3 regions of the Streptomyces sp. WAC04114 genome follow, and region 3 is predicted to be linked to each of the others. Evidence: riboswitches for the same ligand, from Rfam matches in the RefSeq annotation. Region 3 holds a riboswitch; each other region holds the start of a gene.

Region 1 (3,269 bases), on a different contig from region 3:
GCCGATCTCACTCCTGCCGAGCGCAAGGAGGCCGTCGCGGCTGTCGGGGAGAAGCCGTTTCGTGCCAAGCAGCTCTCGCAGCACTACTTCGCGCGGTACGCGCATGATCCGGAGCAGTGGACGGACATTCCGGCCGGTGCCCGGGGGAAGCTGCGGGAGGCGTTGCTGCCCGAGCTGATGACCGTCGTGCGGCATCTGTCGACCGACCAGGGCACCACCCGCAAGACCCTGTGGCGGCTGTTCGACGGGACGCTCGTCGAGTCCGTGCTGATGCGCTACCCGGACCGGGTGACCATGTGCATCAGCTCGCAGGCCGGATGCGGGATGAACTGCCCGTTCTGTGCGACCGGGCAGGCGGGACTGGACCGGAACCTGTCCACCGCCGAGATCGTGCACCAGATCGTGGACGGCATGCGGGCGCTGCGGGACGGGGAAGTGCCCGGAGGCCCGGCGCGGCTCAGCAACATCGTCTTCATGGGCATGGGCGAGCCGCTCGCCAACTACAACCGGGTCGCCGGCGCCATCCGGCGGCTCACCGACCCCGAGCCCGACGGTGTGGGCCTCTCCCAGCGCGGCATCACCGTCTCGACGGTCGGGCTCGTCCCGGCCATCCACCGGTTCTCCGACGAGGGCTTCAAGTGCCGCCTCGCCATCTCGCTGCACGCCCCCGACGACGAGCTGCGCGACACCCTCGTGCCGGTGAACACGCGCTGGAAGGTCCGCGAGGTGCTGGACGCCGGCTTCGAGTACAGCGCCAAGTCGGGGCGGCGGCTGTCCATCGAGTACGCGCTGATCCGGGACATCAACGACCAGGCCTGGCGTGGTGACCGGCTCGGCCGGATGCTCAAGGGCAGGCCCGTGCACGTCAACCTCATCCCGCTGAACCCGACGCCCGGGTCGAAGTGGACCGCCTCCCGGCCCGAGGACGAGAAGGCGTTCGTGGAGGCCATCGCCGCCCATGGTGTGCCGGTGACGATCCGGGACACCCGTGGTCAGGAGATCGACGGGGCGTGTGGTCAGCTCGCGGCCACCGAACGGTAGTCTGACTGTCGTAAGCACATCTGCATATGCGACACCTGCACCATCCACACCTGCATATTCCGACAGGGGAGCGCCACAGCGCTGAGAGTGCGGCACACGGCCGCAGACCCTCCGAACCTGGCCCAGGTCATTCTGGGTAGGGAGATCGGTCACCACTCGAGCTGTTGCGCCCTGCCCGGGACCACGGAAGTCCCGGGCAGGGCCGCGTCTTCTCCTGGTCACTCCAGGAGGAATCCAGTGAGCAACAACAAGAAGCGGCTGACAGCCGTCGTCGTCGGGCTCGGCATGGCCGGCGCGCTCGCCGCGTGCGGATCGTCCGACGGCGGTCAGGGGTCCGGTGACTCCAAGACCGTGACGCTCGTCAGCCACGACTCGTGGGCCGTTTCCAAGGACGTCATCGCGGCCTTCGAGAAGCAGTCCGGCTACAAGGTCGACGTCCTGAAGGACGGCGACGCCGGGCAGGCCGTGAACAAGGCCATCCTGACCAAGGACAACCCGCAGGGCGACGTCTTCTACGGCGTCGACAACACGCTGCTCTCGCGGGCACTCGACAACGGGCTGTTCCAGTCGTACGAGCCGAAGGGCTCCGACACGATCAAGCCCGAGTACCGCGTCGACCAGGACAAGCACCGGGTCACGCCCATCGACACCGGCGACATCTGCGTCAACTACGACAAGAAGTACTTCGCCGACCACGAGCTCGAGCCGCCGAAGAGCCTCGACGACCTGGTCGAGCCCCAGTACAAGAACCTGCTCGTGACCGAGAACGCCTCCGCCTCCTCGCCCGGCCTCGGCTTCCTGCTCGGCACCGCCGCGAAGTACGGGGACGACGGCTGGGAGGGCTACTGGAAGAAGCTCAAGGCCAATGGCGTGAAGGTCGTCGACGGCTGGGAGCAGGCCTACAACGAGGAGTTCTCCGGCTCCAGCAGCGGCAAGAAGGCCAAGGGCGACCGGCCGCTCGTCGTGTCGTACGCCTCCTCGCCGCCCGCCGAGGTGCTGTACACCAAGCCGAAGCCCACCACCGCCCCGACCGGCGTCGCCGAGGACACCTGCTTCCGGCAGGTCGAGTACGCGGGGCTGCTCGCCAACGCCGAGAACACCAAGGGCGGGAAGGCCCTCCTCGACTTCCTCGTCAGCAAGAGGTTCCAGGAGGACATGCCGCTCAACATGTTCGTGTACCCGGTGACCGAGGGCGCCCAGGTGCCGCCGGAGTTCGTGAAGTACGGCCCGCAGGCGAAGGACCCGGAGACCATGGACCCGGCGAAGATCGCCGAACACCGTGACCAGTGGGTCAAGTCGTGGACCTCACTCGTACTGAAGTAGCCGCCCGGCGGCGGGGCACGACGGCGCGGTTCGGCCTGCTGGCCGCGCCCGTCGTGTTCTTCGCGGTCTTCTTCGCCTACCCCGTCGCCGCGATCGTCGCGCGCGGCCTGAAGGCCGACGGCACCTGGCACCTCGCTCGGATCGGGGAAGTGCTCGCCCAGTCCGACGTCCGGCACGTCCTGTGGTTCACCACCTGGCAGGCGCTGGTCTCCACCGCCCTCACGCTGCTGGTCGCGCTCCCCGGCGCCTACGTCTTCGCACGCTTCGACTTCCCGGGCAAGCAGGTCCTGCGGGCGGTCGTCACCGTCCCGTTCGTGCTGCCGACGGTCGTCGTCGGTACGGCGTTCCTCGCGCTGGTCGGCCGGGGCGGGCTGCTCGACGAGCTGTGGGGCCTACGCCTGGACACCACGGTGTGGGCGATCCTGCTCGCGCACGTCTTCTTCAACTACGCGGTCGTCGTGCGGACCGTCGGCGGGCTCTGGGCGCAGCTCGACCCGCGGCAGGAGGAGGCCGCGCGGATGCTCGGGGCCTCCCAGATGCGGGCCTGGCGGCAGGTCACCCTGCCCGCCCTCGCCCCGGCCGTGGCCGCCGCCGCGCTGATGGTCTTCCTGTTCACCTTCACCAGCTTCGGTGTCGTGCAGATCCTCGGAGGGCCCACCTTCTCCACCCTGGAGGTGGAGATCTACCGGCAGACCTCGGAGATCTTCGACCTGTCGACCGCGGCCGTGCTGACGCTGATCCAGTTCGTCGCGGTGGGCGCGATCCTCGCCGTGCACGCCTGGACCGTGCGGCGGCGGGAGACCGCGCTGCGGCTCGTGGACGCGTCCGTGACCTCGCGCCGACCGCGCGGAGCGGGGCAGTGGGCGCTGCTGGGCGGGGTGCTGGTCACCGTCGGCGTGCTCCTG
Region 2 (3,269 bases), on a different contig from region 3:
GCGCGGGGACGGCAGATGCTTCCACGGCCGGCTCCGCGCCGGGGCGGTCGGCGGAGACCACCAGCGCCGCCAGAGCCGTGGTGACCGGCACCGAGGCGACCAGGCCGATCGAACCGACCAGCGTGCGCACGATCTCTTCCGCGACCAACTCGCTGTTGGCGACCGTCCCCACGCTGCTCTGCGCGATCGAGAACAGCAGCAGCAGCGGCAGTGCGGCACCCGCGTAGGCGAGGACGAGCGTGTTGACGACCGAGGCGATGTGATCGCGGCCGATCCGGATGCCCGCGCGGTAGAGCCCGCGCCAGCCCATCGAGGGGTTGGCCTCGTGCAGTTCCCAGACCGCCGAGGTCTGCGTGACCGTCACGTCGTCGAGCACGCCCAGCGAGCCGATGATGACGCCGGCGAGCAGCAGACCGCTCATGTCGATCGTCGGGTAGAGGCCGTGGATCAGGCCGGTGTTGTCGTCGGTGTTGCCGCTCAGGGCCGCCCAGTCGATGAACACCGAGCCCAGGATGCCGATCAGAAGCAGCGAGATCAGGGTGCCCAGCACGGCCACCGATGTCCTGGCGGACAGGCCGTGGCACAGATACAGAGCGATGAGCATGATGGCGCTGGCGCCCACCACGGCCACGACCAGTGGGTTCGAGCCCTGCAGGATCGCGGGCAGGATGAAGAAGTTCAGCACCATGAAGCTGATGGCCAGCGCGACCAGGGCCATGACGCCCCGCAGTCGTCCGACGACCACGACGGCGATCGCGAAGATGCCGGCGAGCAGCCCCATGGGCAGACGGCGGTTGATGTCGGTGACCGAGTACTGCAGGTCCTTCGGCGCCGAGGGCTCGTAGGCGACCACGACCTCCTGGCCCTCGTGCAGCTGGCGGGACTGGTCGGGCTGGACGATCTCGGTGAACGTACGGCCCTTGTCGTCGCCGCTGTCGACCCGGATCGTCGCCCGCTTGCAGGTGCCCTGCTCCTGCTGCACCGCTGAGGAACCCTCGGCGGTGGAGGTGTCGCCGGTCGGCGGGACGCCCGAAGCGCCGGCCTCCTTGCAGCTCACCTCGACCACCTTGGTGACCGTGGCGTCCTGGGTCTGCCGGTCGAAGCCGACGCCGGTGCGCTCGTGCGACGGAGCGCCGCCCGGCCACAGCACGGCGAGGCCGACCAGGACCGCCGCGGCGAACGGGATCAGGATCGCCGCGATGACCTTGCGCAGGTGCCGGGATACGGGCGTGGCCGGGCCGTGGCTGTGGGAGTGCCCGTGCCCGCCACCCGGGGCGGGACCGGGCCCGTGACCGTGTCCGTCGCCACCGCCGTGCCCGCGTCCGTCGCTTCCGCCCTGACCGTGCCCGCCACCTCCACGAGGTCCGGAGCCGTGCCCGTCACCGGGGCCCTGCCCACCGGCGGGGCCGCCAGGGCCGCTGTGGCCACCGGAGGGACCGGCACCCTGGCCGCCACCGGCGCCCGGCCCGTACTCACCACCGGGGCCCGAGCCGGGGCCGAAACCCGCGTCACGCCCGTACTCGAGCCCGGGGCTCCGCCCCCCGGTCGGCCCGTGTCCGGCCGGGGCGGCGAAATCATGGCCGTCACCGCGGCCGTTGCCGTTTCCGGTGCCGGACCGGCGGGGCGGTTCGGGCGGTGGGTAGGGGGGACGCTGCGTCGTGGTCACCGCCCGATCATCGCAAGAACGAGGGGGGCCCTCTGTTCACCGCGCCAGAATTGCCGCTAGCGTGGAGGCACCTTTTGTACACGCGGGAGCTCGGAGCACCGGGCTGAGAGGGCGCTGACCTCCGTCCCAGCGATGTTTCACATGAAACATCGCCGGACTCGAGTGATGTTTCACACGAAACGTCGCCGGACGGAAATCGCTGCGTCGACCGCCGAACCTGTTACCGGGTAATGCCGGCGTAGGGAGTAGGTCTCATGACCAGCAAGGACGCACGCACGCCTGCCTCCGTTCAGGACGAGAAGTCCGAGGAGGCCGGGAAGTCCATCGGCTGGCACAAGGCGTATGTCGAGGGCACCCGCCCCGACCTGCGCGTGCCGGTCCGTCAGGTGCACCTCACCAACGGCCAGTCGGTCACGCTGTACGACACGTCGGGCCCGTACACCGATCCGCTCGTCGACACCGACGTCCGCAGGGGCCTGTCGCCGCTGCGCGAGAACTGGATCATCGCCCGCGGCGACACCGAGGAGTATGCGGGCCGTCCCGTCCGCCCCGAGGACGACGGCATCAAGCACACCTCGCCCCGTGGCGGCCTCCGCAACCTGGACGCGGTCTTCCCCGGCCGGCCCCGCCAGCCGCGCCGCGGGAGGAACGGCGAGGCGGTCACCCAGCTCGCGTACGCCCGTCGCGGCGAGATCACGCCCGAGATGGAGTACGTCGCCATCCGGGAGAACGTGGCGCCGGAGGTAGTGCGGGACGAGATCGCCGCGGGCCGTGCCGTGCTGCCGGCCAACGTCAACCACCCGGAGATCGAGCCGATGATCATCGGCAAGCGGTTCCTGGTGAAGGTCAACGCCAACATCGGCAACTCGGCGGTGACGTCCTCCATCGAGGAAGAGGTCGAGAAGATGACCTGGGCGACCCGCTGGGGCGCCGACACGGTCATGGACCTGTCCACCGGCCGCAACATCCACACCACGCGCGAGTGGGTGCTGCGCAACTCCCCCGTCCCCATCGGCACCGTGCCGCTCTACCAGGCCCTGGAGAAGGTCGACGGCCGGGCGGAGGAGCTGACCTGGGACATCTACAAGGACACGGTCATCGAACAGGCCGAGCAGGGCGTGGACTACATGACGGTCCACGCGGGAGTGCGCCTGGCGTACGTGCCGCTGACGGCGAACCGCAAGACCGGCATCGTCTCCCGCGGCGGCTCGATCATGGCCGCCTGGTGCCTCGCACACCACAAGGAGTCGTTCCTGTACGAGAACTTCGAGGAGCTCTGCGAGATCCTCGCGGCCTACGACGTCACGTATTCGCTCGGCGACGGCCTCCGGCCCGGCTCGATCGCGGACGCCAACGACGAGGCGCAGTTCGCGGAGTTGAGGACGCTCGGGGAACTCAACCGGATCGCCAAGCGTTTCAACGTACAGACCATGATCGAGGGCCCGGGCCACGTCCCGATGCACAAGATCAAGGAGAACATCGACCTTCAGCAGGAGATCTGCGATGAAGCTCCGTTCTATACGCTCGGCCCGCTGACCACGGACGTCGCACCGGCGTACGACCACATCACCTCCGGCATCGGTGCCGCGATGATCGCCTGGTG
Region 3 (3,269 bases):
AGCGTGCGCTCGTCGGCGATGACCTCCAGCTTGACCAGGTCGGTGCCGAGGGCCTCGCGCGCCAGACGGGCCGTGAGGACGGCCTCGCCGGCGGTGAAGCAGCCCGCCGTGTTGGGCAGCACCCGGATACCGAGCCGGTCGAGGACGGACAGCACCGAGCCGTGCACCGAGGCGTTCACCCGGCGCATCGCGACGGTCGTCAGCTCCGTCCCCGAGGCGACGAGCGACCGCTCCAGCACATCCAGGCTGGGCGCTCCGCCCGTGCCCATGATCAGACGGGAGCTGAACGACGTACCACCGAGGGAGAACGGATCGTCGGCCATGGTCAGCCTCCTTGGACGGCGGTGAGGACTTCCACGCGGTCTCCCTCGGCCAGGGGCGTGGCGGGCCACTGCGTGCGCGGGACGACGGTCTCGTTGAGGGCGGCGGCCACGCCCGAGGGCGAGGCGGTGAGCGACCTCACGACGGTGTCGAGAGCCGTGCCGGGCCGGACGTCCCGGGGCTCCCCGTTGACGGAGATGTTCATGCGGGCTGCTCCGAGAGTGCGGTGGCGGGACTGAAGCGCTTCGGCGTGAAGGGGCGCGCCTCCTCGGGGAGTTCGCCCGTCGCCAGGACGTGCGCCATGGCGTCGCCGGTCACGGGTGTGAGCAGGACGCCGTTGCGGTAGTGGCCGGTGGCCAGCAGCAGCCCTTCCAGACCGGTCGGGCCCAGCAGCGGCGCGTTGTCGGGTGAGCCGGGCCGCAGCCCGGCCCGGGTCTCGGTGAGCGGCAGCTCGGTGATGCCCGGGACCAGTTCGTGCGCGTCCCGCAGCAGCTCGTACACGCCGCCCGCGGTCACGGTGGTGTCCCAGCCCAGCTCCTCGCTGGTCGCCCCGACGACGAGCTCGCCGCTCGCGCGCGGCACCAGGTAGACGTGGCTGCCGCGCACCACCGCGCGCACGGTCCGGTTCAGGAACGGCCCGTGCCGCCGCGGCATGGTCAGCCGCAGGACCTGCCCCTTCACCGGCCGCACGGGAGGCAGCACGTCCTGCGGAACGCCCGCGAGCCGCCCGCTGAGGCTGCCCCCAGCGAGCACCACCTGCCCGGCTGCCACCGCGCTCCCGTCGGCCAGGACGACACCCGTGGCCCGGTCCCGGACGACGGTCAGCCGCTCCGCCCACGTCCGGTGGAAGACCACGCCGGCCCGCTCGCACGCGGCGACCAGCGCCCCGGCCAGCCGCCGCGGGTCGATCTGGTGATCGCCGTCGACCCGCAGCCCGCCGCGCACGCCCGGCGCGAGCATCGGCTCCAGGCGTCGGCACTCGCGGCCCGACAGCCACTGCGACTCCAGCCCCGACTGCTGCTGCAGGGCGTGCAGTTCGCGCAGGTGGGCCCGGTCGTCGGCGTCCAGGGCCACGGCGAGCGTGCCGCAGCGGCGGTAGCCGAGGTCCTGGCCGGTCAGCTCGGTGAGCTCGGCGGCGAAGTCCGGGTAGCGGCGGGCCGAGACGAGGTTCAGGCCGAGCAGGGTCTGCTCGCCGTAGTGCAGTTCCGTGACGGCGGCCAGCATGCCGGCCGCCACCTGTGCGGCTCCGCCGCCGGGCTCGGGGTCCACGACGGCGGTGGTGAACCCGCGTTGCGCGGACCGCCAGGCCGTGACCAGGCCGATGATCCCGCCCCCGATGACGAGGACGTCCGACGGTGCGGACGTGGACGTAGGCGACATGGGCGTCCAGCCCCTCCCTTCGCCGGCATGACCCGGATCAGGTTCGTACGGTCGGAGGCCGCCAGCCTCCCTCTCAGCCCGGTGCGTCCGGGCTCCCGCGAGTGCTTTACGTTGGCCACCCTAGCCCGATGCCGTATCCCGCAGTAAGGGAGCCTCCGACCATGGCCCGATCCCTCGACGGTCTCGTCCTCGCCCCGGTCGCCGACCAGGCACCCGGTCAGGTGGGCACCCGCACCCGCTTCACCTACCACGAGCGGCAGGGCGAGATCTGGGCCGAGTACACGGGCGGCGACGTCGTACGCGGGCATCTCGTGGGTACCCGGAAGGGTGACCGGCTGGACTTCCGGTACGTCCAGCTCAAGCGGGACGGCACCACGTCCTCGGGGCACTGCGTCTCGACGGTCGTGGAGCTGCCCGACGGGCGGGTGCGGCTGGAGGAGACCTGGGAGTGGGAGTCCCAGCGGGGTGAGGGCACGAGCGTTGTGGAGCAGGTCACGGCGCATGAGCACTGACTGACAATTCGTCAGGTGTCTATGGTGATCAGGTGAGCGAGCAGACGCAGCAACCAGGTTCGTCCGCGCCGCGGCGCGTCGTCGTGGCGGGCGCGGGCATGGCCGGGGTGCAGACCGCCGTCGCCCTGCGCGAGCAGGGTTTCGCCGGGGACGTGATCCTGATCGGCGCCGAGCCCCACCAGCCCTACGACCGGCCCCCGTTGTCCAAGGCCGTCCTGCTCGGCAAGTCCGAGGGCTCCGCCTTCGACGTCGACTTCGAAGCCCTCGGCATCGAACTGCGGCTCGGCTGCGAGGTACTGGGCCTGCGCCCCGCCGCCCACGAGCTCGACACCGAGGACGGGCCCGTGCCCTACGACGTCCTGGTCGTGGCGACCGGCGCCGAACCGGTCCGGCTGCCGGGCGCGGAGGGCGTGCCCGGCGTGCACCTGCTGCGCACCCTGGACGACGCCGAGCGGCTGCGGCCGGTGCTGGCCCGCCGGCACGACATCGTGGTCGTCGGCGCGGGCTGGATCGGCGCGGAGTTCGCCACGGCCGCGCGCGAGGCGGGCTGCGCGGTGACCGTCCTCGAGGCCGCCGAACGGCCCCTCGCCGGGGCACTGCCCGCCGAGGTCGCCGCCCCGATGGCCGGCTGGTACGCCGACGCGGGCGCGGTCCTGCGGACGCACGCGCGCGTGGCGCACGTCGAGCCCGGCGCCGTTCTCCTCGACGACGGCTCGCGACTGCCCGCGGACGCGGTCGTCGTCGGCATCGGCGCCCGTCCCGCGACGGCCTGGCTGGCGGGCTCCGGGGTCGAGCTGGGCGCCCATCGCGAGATCGTGGCCGACGAGCACCTGCGCTCCAGCGCTGTGGACGTGTACGCGGTCGGCGACTGCGCCTCGTTCCCCTCCGGGCGCTACGGCGAGCGGCTGCTGGTCCACCACTGGGACAACGCCCTCCAGGGGCCGCGCACGGTGGCCCGGAACATTGTCGGCCGGGCCGCGGGGGAGGCGCCGGCGGTGTACGACCCGGTGCCGTACTTCTGGTCCGAGCAGTTCGGGCGGTTCGTCCAGTACGCCG

Evidence for each region. A riboswitch is a leader RNA that binds a small molecule or an ion and turns the genes downstream of it on or off. The one in region 3 is predicted to bind thiamine pyrophosphate.
Region 1: another riboswitch for thiamine pyrophosphate. It lies ahead of K4G64_RS03270 (thiamine ABC transporter substrate binding subunit); the one in region 3 lies ahead of thiO (glycine oxidase ThiO).
Region 2: another riboswitch for thiamine pyrophosphate. It lies ahead of thiC (phosphomethylpyrimidine synthase ThiC); the one in region 3 lies ahead of thiO (glycine oxidase ThiO).

What each region holds. Positions count from the first base shown of each region.
Region 1 covers NZ_JAIGQA010000005.1:85,156-88,424, forward strand. The annotation lists gene rlmN (23S rRNA (adenine(2503)-C(2))-methyltransferase RlmN) at 1-1,041, shown strand, start outside; TPP riboswitch at 1,096-1,202, shown strand; gene K4G64_RS03270 (thiamine ABC transporter substrate binding subunit) at 1,327-2,364, shown strand; gene K4G64_RS03275 (iron ABC transporter permease) at 2,403-3,269, shown strand, end outside.
Region 2 covers NZ_JAIGQA010000003.1:67,791-71,059, forward strand. The annotation lists gene K4G64_RS02045 (YibE/F family protein) at 1-1,666, opposite strand, end outside; TPP riboswitch at 1,739-1,928, shown strand; gene thiC (phosphomethylpyrimidine synthase ThiC) at 1,921-3,269, shown strand, end outside.
Region 3 covers NZ_JAIGQA010000024.1:13,571-16,839, reverse strand. The annotation lists gene K4G64_RS09800 (thiazole synthase) at 1-323, opposite strand, end outside; gene thiS (sulfur carrier protein ThiS) at 326-526, opposite strand; gene thiO (glycine oxidase ThiO) at 523-1,701, opposite strand; TPP riboswitch at 1,699-1,810, opposite strand; gene K4G64_RS09785 (hypothetical protein) at 1,863-2,213, shown strand; gene K4G64_RS09780 (NAD(P)/FAD-dependent oxidoreductase) at 2,246-3,269, shown strand, end outside.